DNA from 2 places in the Globicatella sanguinis genome. Region 1 is predicted to be linked to the other one. Evidence: predicted binding sites of a transcription regulator. Region 1 holds the regulator's gene; the other holds the start of a gene.

Region 1 (10,011 bases):
AATTTGCAATGGAAGCCGCTCTTGTTTTAGGGAAACAAGGGATTAAGAGTTATGTGTATGAAAGTTTAAGACCGACACCGGTTCTTTCATTTGCTGTGAGACATTTAAATGCCTTCGCTGGTATCATGATTACAGCCAGTCATAACCCAGCAGAGTATAATGGTTATAAGGTATATGGCGCGGATGGTGGACAAATGCCACCAGAAGATGCAGACAATTTAACGAAATATGTACGTGCGATTGAGAATCCATTAACGGTTGAAGTCGGTAATAAAACTGAATTGTTAGGTTCAGGAATTATTGAGATTATTGGCGATCTTGTGGATCAAGCTTATTTAGAAGAAATGAAAGCTGTGACCATTAATCAAGAATTAGTCAATGAAATGGCTGACCAAGTCAATATTGTTTATACACCATTACATGGAACAGGTTTATATTTAGGGATGAAAGCTTTAGAACAAGCCGGTTTCAAAGATATTAAGGTGGTAGAAGCACAAGCAAAACCAGATGGCGATTTCTCAACTGTTGCATCACCTAACCCAGAATCTGATGCCGCTTTCGATTTAGCCGAAGAATTGGCGGTTAAAGTGGATGCTGATATTATTTTAGCGACAGACCCAGATGCAGATCGCTTAGGAGCAAAAGTAAAAACGGCGGATGGAACCTATCAATTAATTACCGGGAACCAAATTGCTTCATTGATGTTAGACTATATTTTAAACGCCTTACAGCATAAAGGAGCACTACCTGAAAATGGTGCAGCTGTTAAATCAATTGTTTCGACTAATTTAGCGGATGCCATTATGGAAAGTTATGGCCTAACGATGGTAGAAGTATTAACTGGATTTAAGTTCATTGCAGAAAAAATTCAACAATACGAAGAAACAGGTGAACATACATTCTTAATGGGGTTTGAAGAAAGTTACGGTTACTTAATCAAGCCATTTGTACGTGATAAGGACGCGATTCAAGCATTAGTAGTGTTAGCTGAATTAACAGCTTATCATAAGAAAGAAAGTCGCACTTTAGCAGATGCGATTAACCAAATGTATGAAAAATATGGTCATTTCTATGAAAAGACGATTTCACTGTCTTTCCCAGGGTTATCTGGTCAAGCAAAAATGAAAGAATTAATGGCGAATATTCGTCAAGAAGGTATCTCAGAAATGGGTGGACTCGCAGTTGAAAAAACGGCTGATTATTTAGCTGGAACATTAAAGTTAAGCGATGGTAAAGAACGTCAATTAGCGTACCCATCATCTGATGCTTTAAAATATACTTTAGCAGATGGCAGTTGGGTTGCCTTTAGACCAAGTGGTACAGAGCCTAAAATTAAATTATATTTAGGAACAACCGGTCAATCTAAAGTTGAAGTAGAAGAAAAAGCAGAAAAATTAGAAACAGCGATTCAAGAATTAATTGGAGAATAGCAATAATACTGAGTAGAAATTTAGTAACTTCTACTCAGTTTTTTTCTTATGAGAGCGGGTAAGAAGTTGAATTTTAATTGGTATTCGATTCATCTGTTCCCCCCCGCATAGTTGAGGCCACTCGACCACTGCGCTTTGAAATAAATAGATATGCCTGAACAGAATTTAAAAAGTTTTGCCCAGCCTCGATGCTCTGTCTATTGAAGAGTCAAGTTGAGGCCACTGACTTTACGCTCTAAAAGAATTAGCAGAAACCAAATATAATTTTTAAAGTTTCTGCCTGACCTCATAACACTCTTACGATAGCTTCCATAATCATCTTATAAGATAATGAATCCTTTTACGAAAGTAATTGTGATTTTATATACAAATAAGTAAAAGTCACTAGCTATCTTTGTGAAGTTTTGCTATAATCTTGATAGTTATAATAGTTTATAACATTAGATTAGTGAAAAGGTAGGGGAAATTATGCACAAGGATATACCAAAAGCGACTGCCAAGCGATTACCAATCTACCATCGCTATTTACGATTTTTACATAATGCAGGGAAAAAGAGAATTTCATCAACTGAATTAAGTGAAGCCGTGAGAGTTGATAGTGCAACCATTCGACGCGATTTTTCTTATTTTGGGGCATTAGGAAAACGTGGCTATGGCTATGATGTAGATTATTTATTAGATTTCTTTAGTAAGGCATTGAATCAAGATCGCTTAACTTCAATCGGTTTGATTGGTGTTGGCCATTTAGGTAATGCTTTATTAAATTATAATTTTAGAAAAAATAATAATGTGCGTATTGGGGCAGCATTTGACGTTAATCAAGACTTAATTGGAAAAATATTATCTGGAGTTCCAGTTTATTCCATGGATGAATTAGAAGAACAAATCGAAGCCCAAGCAATTGAAGTGGTCATTTTAACTGTTCCTCAGGAAGTAGCACCAAAAGTAGTGGAACGTCTCGTTAATGTAGGCATTAAAGGAATTATGAATTTTACGCCACTTCGATTTGATGTGCCGAAATCGGTCAGAATTCAAAATGTTGACTTAACGACAGAACTTCAAACGCTATTATATTTCATCGATAGTAACATTGAAAATGATGATGATGACTATATGGATGTTCCATATAATTTCTCATTTTAACTTGGTAAATAATAGTTGAGTAGGTAGCCGAAGGGAAAATTTTGAGATTTTCTACTTCCTACCTACTTTTTTTGCTCTTTGTCAAATGGTGTGAATGGGAGTGGGCAAGAAGTGAAAATCAGTTGATTTTCGCTTCGTCGGCCTACCCCCGCACAGTTGAGGCCACTCAACCACTGCGCTTTTAATTAACGCACAATAACGAGATTGAATTTTCCAAGATTATACTCAGCTATCTTAAGACGCCATTTGATACCACTCAACCACTGCGCTTTGAAATAAATGGATATGCCTGAACAAAATTTAAAAAAATTTTGCCCACTCCCACTTACACCAAAAAGTATAGAGCCCTTTTTTATAAGAGTAAACAAAATAGATAACTGATTGCGATGCTAGGGATAAAAGGAATGGCATTCCAGCGTTTGATGTGGTGATATTGTAATATGGAATAAAGAAGGCCGAACAAGGCTGCGCCTAAGATGAAATAAGGGATGGTCATTTCTTCTAAAGTGCAAGCTAATAAGCCGATTATTTTGGCATCTGCTCCTCCAAAAGACGTAGGGCGATAATAAATGATTGTTTCCAATAATAACCATATAACGACTGCAACCCACAGTGACTGTCTATTAAACAGACAAAGAACGACTAAGATGAATAATCCCCACCAATTGACTTGTAAATGAAAATAATCCTCAATGCTTAATAAAAGTAACCAACAAATAATGAGTGATAATAGATAACCTTCGTAAAGGTTATTGAATTGTAAATAATAAAGAGAAAGACCAAAGCAACCACCCAGTAATTCAAGAAAAAAATAATTACGATTTAAGCTCGCGTGACAATGACGACAGGTTCCTTTTAATATTAAAAATGATACCAAGGGCATCAGATCGATTGCTTCTAATGCGTGATGGCAGTTATCACAATGAGAACGACGTGTAAAGTTGATAGTTTGTTCACTGGCTATACAGGTAAAAAATGAAGCCAGACAAGTCCCAATTATAAAGAGTAGTACTGTCATTTTACAACCTCCTACTGATAGATACGCTATTTGAACTTAAAACATTTATCTAAATTCAATTTTTTAAACGAATTAAGTAGCAACAAAATCAAGATCAGCATCAAAAAACCTCAAATGTCCACTGGTTGATACCGTTACATTTGAGGTTATTACATTTATATTAAAGGATAGCGATTATTACGAAGGTTGATGCTCTTTTACAAAAGCAGTAATACGTTTCATTGCCTCTTTTAAAGTCTCAAGACTAGCGGCATAGCTGACTCGGAAGTGATCTTTACCGGCTGGTCCAAAACCTGAACCTGGTACAACGCCTACTTTGGCTTGATGTGCTAAATCTAAACAGAAATCACGATCATTGCCTTGGTACCAATCAGGAACTTTAACAAATAAGTAGAAAGCACCTTGAGGGTTTAAAGTTTCAATATTTATTTCTTTAAAAGCTTTCATTAAGAAATCACGGCGTTCTTTATAAATGGCGCGCATTTCTTCGCTAGCATCGTCTCCGTTGTCATATGCGACAATACTAGCGTATTGCATTTGCGTATTAGGAGTATTGACCATTGCCTGATGAACTTTAAATAACTGGTTGGCTACTTCAACCGGTGCTGCTAGAAAACCACTGCGCCAGCCTGTCATCGCATGCGATTTTGATAAACCATTAATAAGAATTGTACGCTCTCTTAATAATTTAGCCATTGAATAATGAGGATGATCATAAGATAATTCCCCATAAATTTCATCAGAAACTACCCATAAATCATATTTTTCTATAATCGGTACCAATGCACGAAGTTGCTGTTCAGTATAGGTACCACCGGTTGGATTAGCAGGATGGTTTAGTAAAATAGCTGTTGTGCCAGGATTATCGATGATGGCTGCTTCTAACTTCTCTGGTGTAAAGATAAAGTTTGTATCACTAGTATCAACCATGACCATTTCACCATGTGCCAAACTCACTTGAGTGTTATAGATAACATAATTGGGTGACGCTATTAGCACTTTATCGCCGGGATTTAAAATCGTTAAGAAACTAGCGAATAAAGCTTGCGTAGGTCCTGACGTAACAATGATTTCTGTATCAGGCGAGTAAGATAAATCATATTTACGTAAGACATAGCGTGCAATGGCTTGACGTAATTCAATCATACCACGTGAATGAGAGTAGCCGTTTAGATCATCCTTTATCGATTGAATCGCCGCTTCTTTAATAAAAACAGGGGTATTAAAATCAGGTTCACCAATTGTTAATGGAATTAAGCCTTCTATTTTTGAAATTTCTTCGTTGAAAGAACGAATAGGGCTTGGTTGTAAATGATTAAGTTGTTGATTAAATTTCACCGTTATCCCAACTTTCTATTGTTATTTCTTAAATTGTAGCATATAAAACCGCGATATAACAGTTAATTAAACAAAAAATGAGAAAAATGAGAAATTAATTAATAATTGTTGACAAAGAAAAAATTATCTTGTATGATAGCTACATAATATAAATAAACGCATTGATGTGGAAAGTAAAATTAATGGACATTTCCTAGAGAGCTTACATTTGGTGAAAGTAAGTAAATGAACTTAATTTGAAAATGGCCACTGAGCGGTCACTCTGAATGCTACGCAATAAGAGTGGACGGATCCAACCGTTAAAATGGCACAGTATCGTTAATACATGTTTGACTGTACTGTATGAGGTTAAATTAGCAATAATTTAACAAAAAAAGGTGGTACCACGAAATGATAACTCTCGTCCTTTATTTATGATAGGATGAGAGTTTTTTATATTGGAGGGATAATAATGATTGAATTAAAAGACATTGATGTTGTCTTTAAACAAAAAGATAATGTCGTAACTGCAGTAAAAGATGTCAATTTATCAATTAATCGCGGCGAAATATTTGGAATAGTCGGCTATAGTGGAGCGGGAAAAAGCACTTTAGTTAGAACGATTAATTTATTACAAAGACCAACACATGGGTCAGTAATTGTTAATGGACAAAACTTAATTGAATTAGCACCCGCAGAATTAAGAACTGCACGCAAAAAAATCGGCATGATATTTCAACACTTTAATTTAATGAATTCAAGAACGATTTTTGATAATGTTGCATTTCCTTTAAAAGGCAGTGGCCTTTCGAAAAAAGAAGTCGCTCATAAAGTGGCTGAATTATTAAATTTAGTTGGACTGAAAGAAAAGTCCGATAGCTATCCAAGTCAATTATCAGGTGGACAAAAACAACGAGTGGCAATCGCTAGAGCTTTAGCCAATGATCCGGATGTCTTACTTTGTGATGAAGCAACCAGTGCCTTGGATCCAAAAACTACCAGCTCGATTTTAAAACTGTTAAAAGAGTTGAACCAAAAATTGAATATCACGATGGTTGTGATTACCCACGAAATGGCAGTTGTGAAGGATTTATGTGATCGAGTGGCAGTAATGGAAAATGGGCATGTCCTAGAAGAAGGCAGTATATTAGAAATCTTTACACAACCAAAACAACGTTTAACTAAAGAATTCATCAATACAGCAACCCATTTTGACCAAGAGATTGAATTAGTCTTGAAACATCCTCAAACCATTTCCATTAGTCATGAATCTGAATTAGCCAGATTAACCTATACGGGCGATCAAACGACTCAACCGTTTATTACAGAGGTTATTCGTGAATATGGGATTGAAATTAACATCTTATACGGTCATATTGAAATTATTCAAAATACACCTGTTGGCAATTTATTAGTCGCTTTAAAAGGAGAACCGCAACAAATTAATGCTGCTACTGAATTTTTAAAGCATCACTCAGTAAAAGTTGATTCGGTACAAACATTGTTTCAACAATATGTTCAAAAGGAGGCTGATGAGGCATGATGCAATTTATTGAAACCAATATGCCAGATGTATATAAATTACTTGACGATATCGTGAAAGCGTCTTGGGAAACGGTCTATATGTTACTCTTGACCATCATTTTTGCTGGTATATTAGGATTGATTGTCGGTGTCATTGTGACAGTGACACGACCTGGGGGCATTTTAGAAAATAAAGTTATCTATAAAATTCTGGATGCCTTTATCAATATCTTTCGTTCAATCCCCTTTATCATACTTTTAGCTTTACTGATAAATGTCACACGTTTTATTGTCGGAACAACTATTGGGTCAACAGCGGCTAGTGTACCGATTATCATTGCGACGATTCCATTTTTCGCACGACAAGTTGAAATTGCTCTTTTAGAAGTAGATTCAGGTGTGATTGAAGCAGCACAATCAATGGGATGTAGTCCATGGGATATTATTGTTAGAGTCTATTTAAGAGAAGGTTTACCGTCATTGTTACGAGTGAGTGCCTCAACAGTTATCAATGTCATTAGCTTAACGGCAATGGCTGGTGCGGTAGCAGGTGGAGGGCTAGGAACGATAGCAATTGCCAGAGGCTATAACCGTAGTAAAATGGATGTTATTTTAGTCGCAACATTCTTAATTTTAGTGATTGTCTTTGTAACACAACTCATTTTCAATTGGATTATTAAAAAAATTGAACACTAATTAACAATTTATCGGTCAAGTTTGACCTACTAAGAAAGGATTTGATTTTATGAAAAAATTTATTAAAACTATTTCATTAACTTTATTAACGAGCGCTTTAACTTTACCTTTGTTCACCAATGTGGAAGCAGAAGAAAAAAATGAATTTGAAGGGGAAAAGGTTACCGTTGGAATCGTACCGGGTTCGGCTGAAGATGTCTGGCAAGTAGTGGTTGATCAAGCTAAGGAAGAAGGGATTGAAGTTGAATTACAATTTTTCACCGACTACAATCAACCGAATGAAGCTTTACAAAATGGCTCAATTGATTTAAATGCGTTTCAACACATTGCTTTCTTAGATAACTGGAATGAATCTAATGATGGTAGTTTAGTTCCAATAGGATTTACATTCGTATCGCCAATGGGCACTTATTCTGAAAAAATTAAGTCTTTAGACGAATTACCAGAAGGCGGTACAGTCGCTATCCCGAACGATCCAACGAATGGTGGCCGCGCATTATTAGCTTTAGAATTAGCAGGAGTGTTGGAAATTGATGATGAAGCGGGAATTTTAGTAACTCCAGAAGACATTACAGAAAACCCTAAAAATATCAAAATTGAGGAATTAGATGCGGCGCAATTAGCAGCAACCTTACCTGATGTGGATGCAGCTATTATTAACACAAACTTCGCCAATGATGCTGGCTTATCATTAAAAGATGCTATCTTTGTAGATGCTGATTATCCAGAAAAATTAAGCGAGAAATATAAAAACTCGATTGTGGCTAGAGAAGAAGATAAAGAAAATCCATTATACTTAAAAATTGTTGAACTTTATCAAACCGATGCAGTAGCGCAAGCCATTTATGATACAACGAATGGTGGCGATAAACCAGTTTGGGAAAATGCACCGGTAATCGGGGAACAAACAGAAGATGAGACAACCCAAGAGACAACGGTAGCAGAGTAGTAAAATATAATTAATAAACTTGAGGGAGTGGACCAGAAGTAGAAAGTCAGTTGATTTTCGCTGCGTCGGCCAGTTGAGTAGGTCTCAAACAAGTCGTTAAGACGCCATTTGAAACCACTCAACCACTGCGCTTTGAATTAAATAGATATGCCTGACAGATTTTAAAAAGTTTTTGCCCATCTTCTCTTCCAATACCTATTGTTCAGGACATGACACAATAACCAAGCAAAATTATTAACATTCGGGTTTTTAACGATTTTCCCATTAGAAAAAGATCTTTAAATATTTATCATAAGGAGAATTCATATGAAAAAATTAGTAAAAAAAGTTAGTGTATTAGCGTTATTAGCAGGTTTAGTAGCACCAGCAACTGCCTTTGCAGAAGATAAACCGTTTGATGGGGAGACAGTTAAAGTCGGTGTGGCCAGTGATGATGAAATCGAAGTGTGGGAATTTGTAGCAGAATTAGCAGAAAAAGAAGGCATTACCCTTGAAGTTGAATTATTTAATGATTATGTTCAACCAAACGTGGCAGTCGCTAGTGGCGATTTAGACCTAAATGCCTTCCAACATGTGGCTTACTTAGAAGAATGGAATAAAGAAAATGACGAAGATCTGCAACCAATCGGCTATACTTATGTATCACCGCTAGGAGCATATTCTGAAAAAGTAACTTCATTGGATGAATTAGCAGAAGGAGCAGTAGTAGCTATTCCAAATGACCCAACGAATGGTGGACGTGCTCTATTATTATTAGAACAAGCAGGTGTCCTTGAAGTAGATGATGCAGCGGGGGTTTTACCAACTGTAAAAGACATTACTAAAAACGATAAAAAATTAGAGTTTAAAGAATTAGATGCTGCTCAAGTAGCGGTTAGTTTACCAGACGTAGATGCGGCGATAATTAATACAAATTATGCCTTAGACCATGATTTATCTATCGAAGATGATGCGATCTTTGTTGACACAGAAGATTTAGCTAAAGTGAACGAGGTCTATAAAAATGTGGTCGTAACACGTAAAGATGATGTTGAAAATGAATTATACAAACATATTGTTGAATTATATCAATCAGAGGAAGTAGCAGAAAAAATTACTGAAATTACGGACGGTGCGAATGTTGCCGCTTGGTAATCACTGATTACACACCACAAACATACCTTTTGGCTATCGAATATTGATGAGATAGCTAGAAGGTTTTTTATTTTGTGAATTGACGACAACGTGATTTTGTTGTTAAATGAAGGTGTCTTAATAGAATATTGAATTTCAGTAGGAGTCAAGTATGAGTATTGTTGTGTTAAACCACCTATCATCAGAATTAAGAGATAACATTCATCAATTAGAACAATTGGTTCATCAGGTAGATCACACTTATCGTTGGTTATTTCTGTCTAATCAATATAATTTTAATCAAACGATGCCATTTTTAGTGTTATATTATCATCAAGGTCATCTCGTTGGTGTAGGAACAATCTATGCAGAGGATACAGCGTTAGCAGAAGTAGCGAGTATCGTCCATCCTCAATATCGAAAGCTACCAATTAAAGACGTAATAGTTGCTAAAATAAAACAAATTTGTCGTGATTATCGAATAAGAACGATTGGTTATAAAATAGAACGTAAATTTTATCAGCAATATCCCGCGATTTTTAATCGTTATCGTCTTAATCCTGATGCGATACCAGAATTGATTTTACAATTTGGAAATGATCAAAAAGAGTTTTTTGGTGCAGAAACTCAAACAATTACATCTGTGGAAGATCAAAAAAATAAACTCTGCGACCGTCAGCATTACGAAAAAGAATCAAATGTCATACAGGTAAGACGAGCATTACCCGAACACTTGCATTCAATTGCTCATATATTAGCGGAGTGCTTTGACGATTCATATTATGAAGAACGGCTTTTTGTGGAGCGAGTCGCAGCAGATA
Region 2 (10,011 bases), 580 kb from region 1:
AAGCGTTGAAAAACGAATCGCCTTAGCTTTATTGTTTTTTAATATAGAAAGATTAGCTGGCGTTAAATCGATCTGTTCTGCTAAATTTCCGGCCGAAATTTTTCGTTTAGCCATTACCACATCTAAATTTATTTGAATCATCTTGTCATCACTCCTAAACGGTATAATCGAGTTCATTTTGCATTTCAACGGCTTTACCAAAAATATTGCGCACGACTCGAATAATTAAAAACATAAAACCAGCCATATATCCTAAATATTGAATCGGATCATAACAAGTGAATCCACAAGCTAAAGCAATAATAGTAAATGACAGCGTTAACCAACCAATTATTTGTAAATAACGGACATTTTCAGCAACAAAGACAATTTCATGACCAATGTTATTAACGAGTTTGTAAAGATAGTAAATACATAGAACACCAATAACAGCAACCATATAACCACTGATTAAAAGAAAATAAAAGCGTAATCTGCCCACGAAATAGCCACCTGGTAATAACATAATTTGTCGGACGATGAATGGTCCTTCCAAAGTCAGCCAAAAGCCAACAATTAAGGCTAAAAGCAAAGCAATTTTAGTTAAGATAATACTAATGTCTTCATGTGTACGAGTTTTATTTTTCATAAGGCTATCCTCCCGATAAATTCTAAGATAAATATAACAGATAATTTATCGAATATCAATAAAAAATAATTGAATTAAGATAAAAATATGTTGATTTAAAATAAAACTAACTAATTATAAAAATATCAGATTAACAACAGAACATAGCTAAGGCTAGACATTGAGCAGTAAGTCCATTGGTTTGCTGTTCTCTTCGATGAACATATAGCGTGAAATGTTTTGGTTTTCTAATGGGGTTAGATTGTAAAATTAAATGCGACAAAATATATAGAACTCATAACAGTTTCGTGGAAAAGGCTAATAACGACAGAATTGCTACTTACCGTTACTAATGCCGACTATTGGCACTTTTTTACAGTCCAAAATAAAAAAGAGGTTAGGTATGCCTATGAAATTTTTTTAAAAATTTCTGTTAATTCCCTTTCACTAGGGAAAGGTGCATTCTAGCCTCTTTTATTTAAGTTGGGTTTTACAAATTAAGATTCAGATTTAAAATAGCCAAAAGCTCGATGCATAATCTCGGTAACTAATTCATCATCTTGGTTATAAATTTTGGCTTCCATTAAGCAAATTCCTTGTTGTGGTTTTGTTTTAGAACGTTTAATTTCTTTCATGGTAAAGATACTATAAATACTTTCTCCAGGATAGACAGGGCGCACCCATTTTACGTCTGCTCCGGCTCCCATCATGGCACCAGGTGTTAATGGCAATGTTTCGACTAACATTTTCATATTGACTGCAAGAGTATGCCAACCGGAGGCAACTAATCGTTTGAAGATTGTATCTTTAGCGGCAACCGGATCAGTATGGAAAGGCTGTGGATCGAATTGTTTAGCAAATTCAATGATGCGTTCTTCACTCATCAAATACGAATCGCTTCGAAACTGAACTCCTTCCTTAATATCATCTAAATAGGTAACTAATTGAGTCATGTTGAATCGTCCTTTCATGTATTAATGGTTGGCGGTTAACCAATTTATTTTGTCTGTTAATTTCATCATAGCACGAAAGGATAAAATTTTGTAAAGAAATGGTTCCGTTTTCAATTGAAATATATTTATAGTTACTATCTCTTTTACTAATAGCATCAGTAAAAAGAGTATTTTATATAAAAGGTAATTGACTGATAGGTAAAAGTTCTATGAGTAATTATGAGGCGACCTCATTATCATTTTATGATAGACTTCATAAATTGCAATCAAATATAAAGTATATCACGGCATCGTATTGCCAAAGGCCCTCTAAATACCGACTGCATCAAAATTAAAGGCACATCAAAAATGCTACCTTAGCATAATATAAAAAGGCACGCCAGAAATTTTTATTTCTGTGTGCCTTTAAGCTATAGGACTCATTCTTGTTCAGTAGGGTTAGTAATCGAACCGGTCATTTCAATAAGGGTGAAAGGATCAGCATGAGAGACGGTGTAAACGACATTTCCTACTTGCCATGTAGCGACATTATCTTCATAAGTTAATGAGTCATTCATTCTTAATTTAATTTGACCGACTACTTCAGGAGCTGGCAAAGCAATTTCTTCTAAATATTCTACGATTTGTTTCGCTAAATCAGGAGAAGAAACACCTTCTTGATTGGGTGCTTGAATTGCTAAACTCCAGTTGCCTTCTTGCCAATTTAAATAAGTAGATCCCATACCTGCTGTTAAATAACCGGTTATACCATAACCTAAGTCTATTTCTTCGCCTTGATTGTCAATCACTTGATTAACAGCTTCTTGAGCGGCTGCTTCATCTTCGTAAACGACACGTTGAAAAGCAGCAATCGGCGTTTTATTATTTAGTTCTTGATTGTTGACCTCATACGGTTCGTTTTCTGCATAATAAAGGATATTAAAGTTTTCGGTATCGGAAACTTTTGTAGTAGCGGCAGAAAGATAGACAGGGGATTCTGCGGTTAATACTTTTGTTGGTAAGGCCTCATTTTCAAAATAACTTTGTAATTCTTCGACGACTTTCATAGCGTGTTCTTGGGGCGATGTTTCTTGCGCAGTTACAACTGATTGACTAAAAATTCCATTCGACAGCGGCAAAACGGGCGAAAATAAAACAATACTAAATGCTAAATACTTTCTAAATTTTCGCATTTTTATCATCTCCTTACTTTTAGCATATGAAAAATGACAATTAATTCAAATCATAACACTCAATTTAAGGAAATTCTTATAAAATAATAGAGATGTGTTTAGACTAATTCAATTTGAAAGTAAATATTACTGAATAAGCGTAAAAGGGAGTGGGCAAGAAGTAGAAAATTGAATAATTTTCGCTTCGTCTGTCCACCCCCGCACAGTTGGGAGTAGACCAGAAGTAGAAAATCGAATAATTTTCGCTTCGTTGGCCTACCCCCGCACAGTTGAGTAGGCCTCAGACAAGTCGTTAAGACGCAGTTTGAGGCCACTCAACCACTGCGCTTTTAAATATCGAGCAATAACTAGATTGAATTTTTTATGCTTATACCTTACTCATTAAGACGCCGTTTGAGACCACTCAACCACTGCGCTTTTAATTAATTACCAATAAATCGATGGAATTTATCTGCTTTATTCCCAGCATCTAAATCTCAAACGACAATCAGACGTTTTAACTGACACATCATAACGAACTGTGTATCCATCTGCTTAATGCTCAAAGCCACTCATACGATTTTATCTTTCAAATCGTATGAATTATTCGCTATGTGTATTTCGCAATTTATAATTGAGCCATTTCGCAATTTAAGATTGAGCCACTTTGCAATTTAGGCTCTATACTTTTTGGTGTGGATTTATAGAAATGACTCTGTTCATTCACACCTTTTTAAATCAATACAAAAAGTCATGGAATTCCATTATAATCTAATTAGCGACAAAACTATTAGAAAAGAGGAACTCACATGACCTATTCAGATGATATCAGAAAAGTACTCGAAATAACAGACCCTAATATCACTTTTATTGAAGGATGTTTGGATCAAGATCCCATCACATTGAACGGTGTCCTTTACCAGACTGTATCTGCCAAGCTTTCTTATGACCCAGTGGCTTGCCCCTGCTGTCATCAAAAAAATATTAATAACTCTATTTTGAAGCATGGCTTTAAGCAAGTAAAAGTAAAATATGCTTGTTCTCTTGCCTGTCCTAAATTAATTCTACTAAAAAAACAACGTTTTATTTGTAAAGCGTGTAAGAAAACCTTTATGGCACAAACGAACTTAGTAGAGCCAAATTGTCAGATTTCTAACTTACAAAAACAACTCGTAAAAGAACAATTGAGACTCGTACAATCTGCTTCACTGATTGCTAAAAATACCTATGTATCAATTAGTACGGTCTTTAGAGTACTCGATTCCTTGGAAAAGCAGATGAAACCACAAACGAATACCCTGCCAACTACTTTATCATTTGACGAACTACGTACAACGAAATCATGTAAAGCAGAAATGTCCTTTATTTATGCCAATGCTTCTACTCACCAAATATTAGATTTATTAGATAGTCGTCAACAAGCCGATATTAAAAACCATTTTTTCCGTTTCCCATTGGACGCTCGACGTCAAGTTGAATGGATTACGATGGACATGAACCTTCCCTTCATTAGCATGATCAAGACACTGTTCCCATGTGCTAAAATTGTGATTGACCGGTTCCATATCATTCAATTACTCAATAGGGCCCTTAATAACCTAAGGATTCAAGTAATGAATCAATGTAAAAAGAAACCCTCGAAATGTGATTATAATAAGCTGAAAAAATTATGGAAATTACTTCTTAAAAACCGAGAAGATTTAGATTTTGAGAATTATCAAACCCATCGCCTGTTCGATGGATTAGTGACTGAAAAAATGATGGTAGAATATCTCCTTTCGCTTGATATAGGGCTAAGAAATGCCTATGAAAAAATAAATGATTTCAAATATGCCATTATGACACATGATGTCGAATTGTTTCATTATGAACTTCAAGAAATAAAAAAATATTCCTATCGTCAAGTGATTCGTACAGCGTTTAACACGATTACACGCTATCAAGAGTATATCACCAATGCTTTAACCGTCACGTTATCAAATGGTCACTTAGAAGCAACCAATAATATTATTAAAACAATCAAACGAACTGGCCACGGTTATACTAATTTTAGACGTTTAAGATTAAGAGCACGCTATATTTTGTTAAGTAAGAACTGCACAAACCAAGACTATCGCCCTTTATATTTTAGTCAAGAAAAAGAATCAAAGACAAAGAAAACCGCTTAATTAGAATAAAACGGCCTTCAACACAATTGTGTTGAACGACCAAAAATTCCGTGACCCACACCATTTGACAAAGAGCCGCAATTTAAAACTGAGCCAATTCGCAATTTAAAATTGAGCCATTGTCATCTTTGAATCATTTTCATATTCATATTTTATAAAGGCATTACTTAATTTATTAGACGCTCTAGAAAATGTATCAGCATTACGTTTCATAATTTAAGTTACAAAAAAGAAGACCAAGCACTTGGCTTGGTCTTCGCTGCTTAGGATTTATTAAACAAATTAGAATTGGTTGTGGATTACACGTTGTAAGATATCATTGATTTGATCTTGAGTTGCTTTGTTTAAGTATAAAGCATAACCTGATACACGTAATACAGCGTGTGGGTTTTCTTCAGGGTGTTGTAAGATATCAATTAATTTCTCACGGTTTAATACGTTAACGTTTAAGTGGTGTCCACCTTTTTTGAAGTAACCGTCTAACATAGTTGCTAAGTTAGATTTACGGTCAGCATCGTCACGTCCTAATGCTTTTGGATGGATAGCAAATGTATATGAGCTTCCGTCACGAGCATCTTCGAATGGAATTTTAGCAACTGATGATAAAGCAGCTAAAGCTCCTGATTTAACAGAGTTATATTGTGGGTTAGCACCTGGCGCAATTGGTGTCCATGGTTCACGGTAACCAACTACTTCAGGGTTAGAACCTGTAAATACATTACCTAATGCTTTACCATACACGATGTTAGAAGTGATGGTTAAGATTGAAGTGGTAATTTCAGCATTACGGTAAGTAGGTAATTTACGTAAACGTTCCATAAAGTCATGTAAGAATCCAGTTACTAATGAGTCAACACGGTCGTCATTGTTACCGAATGTAGGGAATTGTTCACCTTCAACAACATAATCAACTGGGAATCCATCTTCGTCACGAACAATACGTACTTTAGAGTATTTAACAGCTGATAACATATCCCCAACTAATGCTAAACCAGCAATACCTGTTGCAAAGTAGCGGTGTGGATGTGAATCTAATAACGCCATTTGAGTTGATTCATAAGCATAACGGTCATGTTGACGGTGGATAATGTTTAATGCACGAACATAAACTTTAGTGGTCCAGTCCATAACTTTATCTAATTTTTCCATTAACTCGTCATATTCTAAGTAGTCACCTTTAATTGGTTCTAAACCTTTAATAACAGTTTTACGAGTTTTTTCATCAACCCCACCTGATACAGCATATAATAAGGCTTTAGGTCCAGAGAAACGAGCTCCGAAGTATTGATGTTCTTTACCCATAACTGAAGGGGACACACAACATGCAATAGCAGCATCTGTTGAATGCATTACATTAGCCATTACTTCGTCGTTTTCATATTGGATAGCTGAAGTATCAATTGACACTTTTGCACAATATTCACGGTAAGCACGTGGTAATTTTTCGTTATAGAAAATCGTTAAGTTTGGTTCTGGTGATTCACCCATTGTATATAATGTGTGTAATGCACGGAATGATGTTTTGTTAACTAATGAACGGCCATCATTGTTCATACCAGCGATTGATAAGGTAACCCAAGTTGGCATACCTGAGAATACTTCGTTGAAGTCTGGTGTACGTGCGAAACGAATCATACGTAATTTCATTACGAAGTGGTCAACTAATTCTTGAGCTTCTTGTTCAGTAATCAAGCCAGCTTGTAAGTCACGTTCGATATAAATATCGAAGAATGCGTCCATACGACCTAAAGAAGTAGCAGCACCGTTAGTTTGTTTTGCACCAGCTAAGAAGGCTAAGTAAGTCCATTGAATAGCTTCTTGAGCTGTTTTTGCAGGTTGACGTAAGTCAAATCCATACATGTCACCTAATTGAGCAATTTCTTCTAAAGCACGATATTGTTTAGAAATTTCTTCACGTAATTGCATTTCTTCTTCAGTATACATTTCGCGTTCCATAGCAACCCAGTCACTGTATTTTTCTTTTTTCAAGAAGTCAGTACCGTATAATGCCACACGACGGTAGTCACCGATGATACGTCCACGTCCATAAGCATCTGGAAGACCAGTGATGATTTTGTTTGAACGAGCAGCACGGATGTCAGCATCATAAACGTCGAATACACCTTGGTTATGTGTTTGGATCCATTCTGTAAATTGCATTTCAACTTCTGGATCTAATGAGTAGCCATAAGCTTCTAATGCTTGTTTCGCCATACGAACGCCACCGAATGGGTTTAAGCCTTGTTTTAATGGTTTATCAGTTTGTAAACCAACGATTTTTTCTAAGTCTTTGTCGATGTATGAAGCAGGGTATGCTAATACAGTTGAAACAATTTTTTCTTCCATATCGACTACGCCATGTTCAACTTCATAAGCTAATAAATCTTCGAAAGTCTTGTTTAATTTTTGAGTTGCTTCTGTTGCTTCAGCTAAGAAAGATTCGTCGCCAGTATATTCTGTGTAGTTATCTAAAATAAATTGACCAACGTCAGTATTCTCACGCCAAGCAGTCCCTTTAAAACCTTCCCATGCTTTTGTCATTGTTTCTGTCATTTCTTTTTCCTCCTGTTTTTTTGAAAATTGATTCACAATGTTTTTACACTTACATTGTATCGGAAAATAACACAGTCCGTCAAGGCCAAAACCGTCTTTAAACACTGATAATACAATAATTCTGTTTCAAAACGATGGAACAGTTACTATAAAAAGTTTTTATCTGTACCACTTTGATAGGGTTTTACAAATAATTTTCATTTATAAGTTTGTGAAGTTGGTTTTCTTTTTCACAATATATAAACAGTTTTCCTTTATTAATATCATTCTTTTATGAAAATAATTTATACTAAATTTGAGTAATCTTTGATAATTTCATAGCGACGTCGGTCTATCGTCTGGTTTTCACGATTAATACAGCTTGCTTTTATTTTTTTTCGAATAAAAAAAGAAAATAATTGCAATGGCAGAAAGGGTTGACACCGATTAAAAAAAGAAAATGCTCGTCTTTAACATTAAAGATGTGTAATAAAGGACAATTTGTTATAATGGAGAAGAGAAAATCAAGAAGGAGATTATTATGGCCCAACGAAAAATTGTCTTAATAGACGGAAGTAGTTTAGCATTTCGTGCATTCTATTCGATTTTAGATTTGGAACGCTTTAAAAATCGTTCAGGATTGCATACTAATGCTTTATATAGTTTTAATCGCATGTTAGATAATGTGTTACAACAATTTGAACCCACCCATGTATTAGTAGCGTTTGATAAAAGTGAGCGGACATTCCGTACTGAAAAATATGCAGAATACAAAGGTGGACGTCAAAAGACACCGAGTGAATTTAAAGAGCAAATGCCTTATTTTAGAGTTTTACTGGATGCTTATGGCATTAAACACTATGATGTCTTAGGTTATGAAGCAGATGATATTATTGGAACTTTATCCAATCAAGCAGATAAGGACGATCAAGTCGTGGTGATTTCAGGAGATAAAGACTTAATCCAATTAGCTAATGAGAATACGACAGTTTATGTTACACGCCGTGGGGTGAGTGATCTAGAACCGTATACCCCTGCCGTAATTCGTGAAAAGTATGATATTACCCCTGAACAAATTATCGATATGAAGGGCTTGATGGGCGATTCATCCGATAATTATCCTGGTATCACCCGTATTGGTGAAAAGACGGCACTAAAATTATTACATCAATTTGGAACGGTTGAAGCGATGTATGAACGTTTAGATGAGTTAAAACCTTCTAAAATGAAAGAAAACATTATTAACGATGAAGCAAATGCCCGCATGAGTAAAGACTTGGCGCGTATTTTATTAGAAGCACCGATTGACATTTCAGTGGACGATATTACGATGAATGAGAAAAATATCGACGCTTTAACAGAGTTTTATCGTCAAATGGAATTTAATAGCTTCCTATCAGCTTTAGGCAGTGAAGAAGTAATTAGCGATGCGTCAGAAGTGATGGAATCCGATTATGAAGTGATTTACTTAGAAGTGATTAAAGAAGAGCATTTACCTGATCAAACAGCGATTCACTTTGAAACGATTGAAGAAAACTATCATTTTGCAGATGTGGTCAAAGTCACTTGGTCAGATTTAGTATCCCATCAAGTCTTTGTCACGGAAGCAAAAACAGCTTTTGATTCAGCCTTGTTTAAAGAATGGTTAGCCAAGGAGTTAACTGAAAAAGTTTCCTATGATACCAAAAAAGATATGGTGATTGCAGCCCGTTTTGGAGCCTCTTTACAACATGTGACCTTTGATGTCTCGATTGCGACTTATTTAGCGGAACAAAGCCAAGACCAACATATTGAAGCCATTCAAAGCTTTTTAGGCTTACCGGTAACGGTGCAACTTGATGAAAGTATTTATGGCAAAGGTGCTAAATTAGCCGTCCCAGAAGACGCTGAAATTGTCAACCAACATGTAGCCAATAAAGTCGAAGCGTATGAACAAGTCAAAGACCCGCTTTTAGCAAAATTAGAAGCTGTAGCGGCTACCGAACTTTTCTTGACCATGGAAATGCCATTGGCTGTTGTCTTAGCGAAGATGGAAATTGAAGGGGTTAAAGTCGATGCGGCAGTCTTAGACGAGATGAATACTTTATTATTAGAACGCATGGCCGATATGGAAAAAGAAATCCATGAGTTAGCGGGCCGTGAATTTAATGTCAATTCACCCAAACAATTAGGTGAAATTTTATTTGATGAACTAGGCTTACCCGTGATTAAAAAGACTAAGACCGGTTACAGTACGGCAGCAGATGTGTTAGAAAAATTAAAATACCAGCATCCAATTGTCGAGAAGATTTTGGATTATCGCCAAATTGCGAAATTGCAAGGGACTTATTTAGCGGGCTTACCACGCTTTATTAAAGAAGACGGCAAAATCCATACGCGTTTTGTCCAAACACTGACCCAAACCGGTCGTTTAAGTAGTACCGATCCTAACTTACAAAACATTCCTATTCGCTTAGAAGAAGGGCGTAAAATCCGCAAAGCCTTCGTACCAAGTCATGAAGGATGGCAATTATTGGGAGCGGATTATTCACAAATTGAGTTACGCGTGTTAGCCCATATTTCAGAAGATGAGCACATGCGTCAAGCCTTTATCGATGATG

What was found. The regulator Rex, encoded in region 1, represses fermentation and respiration genes when NADH is low (regulators of the CRP and FNR family bind a similar motif). The targets are predictions, from matches to a motif close to TTGTGAANTANTTCACAA.
Region 2: the regulator Rex is predicted to act here: its motif matches at 7,453-7,470, upstream of pflB (formate C-acetyltransferase).

The regions. Positions count from the first base shown of each region.
Region 1 is NZ_CP126962.1:1,490,874-1,500,884, forward strand. Features, by position in the region: gene CYJ72_RS06490 (phospho-sugar mutase) at 1-1,430, shown strand, start outside; gene CYJ72_RS06495 (redox-sensing transcriptional repressor Rex) at 1,899-2,573, shown strand; gene CYJ72_RS06500 (prepilin peptidase) at 2,926-3,591, opposite strand; gene CYJ72_RS06505 (aminotransferase class I/II-fold pyridoxal phosphate-dependent enzyme) at 3,769-4,929, opposite strand; T-box leader at 5,082-5,340, shown strand; gene CYJ72_RS06510 (methionine ABC transporter ATP-binding protein) at 5,381-6,451, shown strand; gene CYJ72_RS06515 (methionine ABC transporter permease) at 6,448-7,128, shown strand; gene CYJ72_RS06520 (MetQ/NlpA family ABC transporter substrate-binding protein) at 7,178-8,077, shown strand; gene CYJ72_RS06525 (MetQ/NlpA family ABC transporter substrate-binding protein) at 8,384-9,211, shown strand; gene CYJ72_RS06530 (GNAT family N-acetyltransferase) at 9,363-10,011, shown strand, end outside.
Region 2 is NZ_CP126962.1:2,068,369-2,078,379, forward strand. Features, by position in the region: gene CYJ72_RS09200 (helix-turn-helix domain-containing protein) at 1-141, opposite strand, end outside; gene CYJ72_RS09205 (DUF2975 domain-containing protein) at 155-628, opposite strand; gene CYJ72_RS09210 (MaoC/PaaZ C-terminal domain-containing protein) at 1,105-1,560, opposite strand; gene CYJ72_RS09215 (hypothetical protein) at 1,980-2,732, opposite strand; gene CYJ72_RS09220 (ISL3 family transposase) at 3,521-4,879, shown strand; gene pflB (formate C-acetyltransferase) at 5,162-7,432, opposite strand; gene polA (DNA polymerase I) at 7,953-10,011, shown strand, end outside.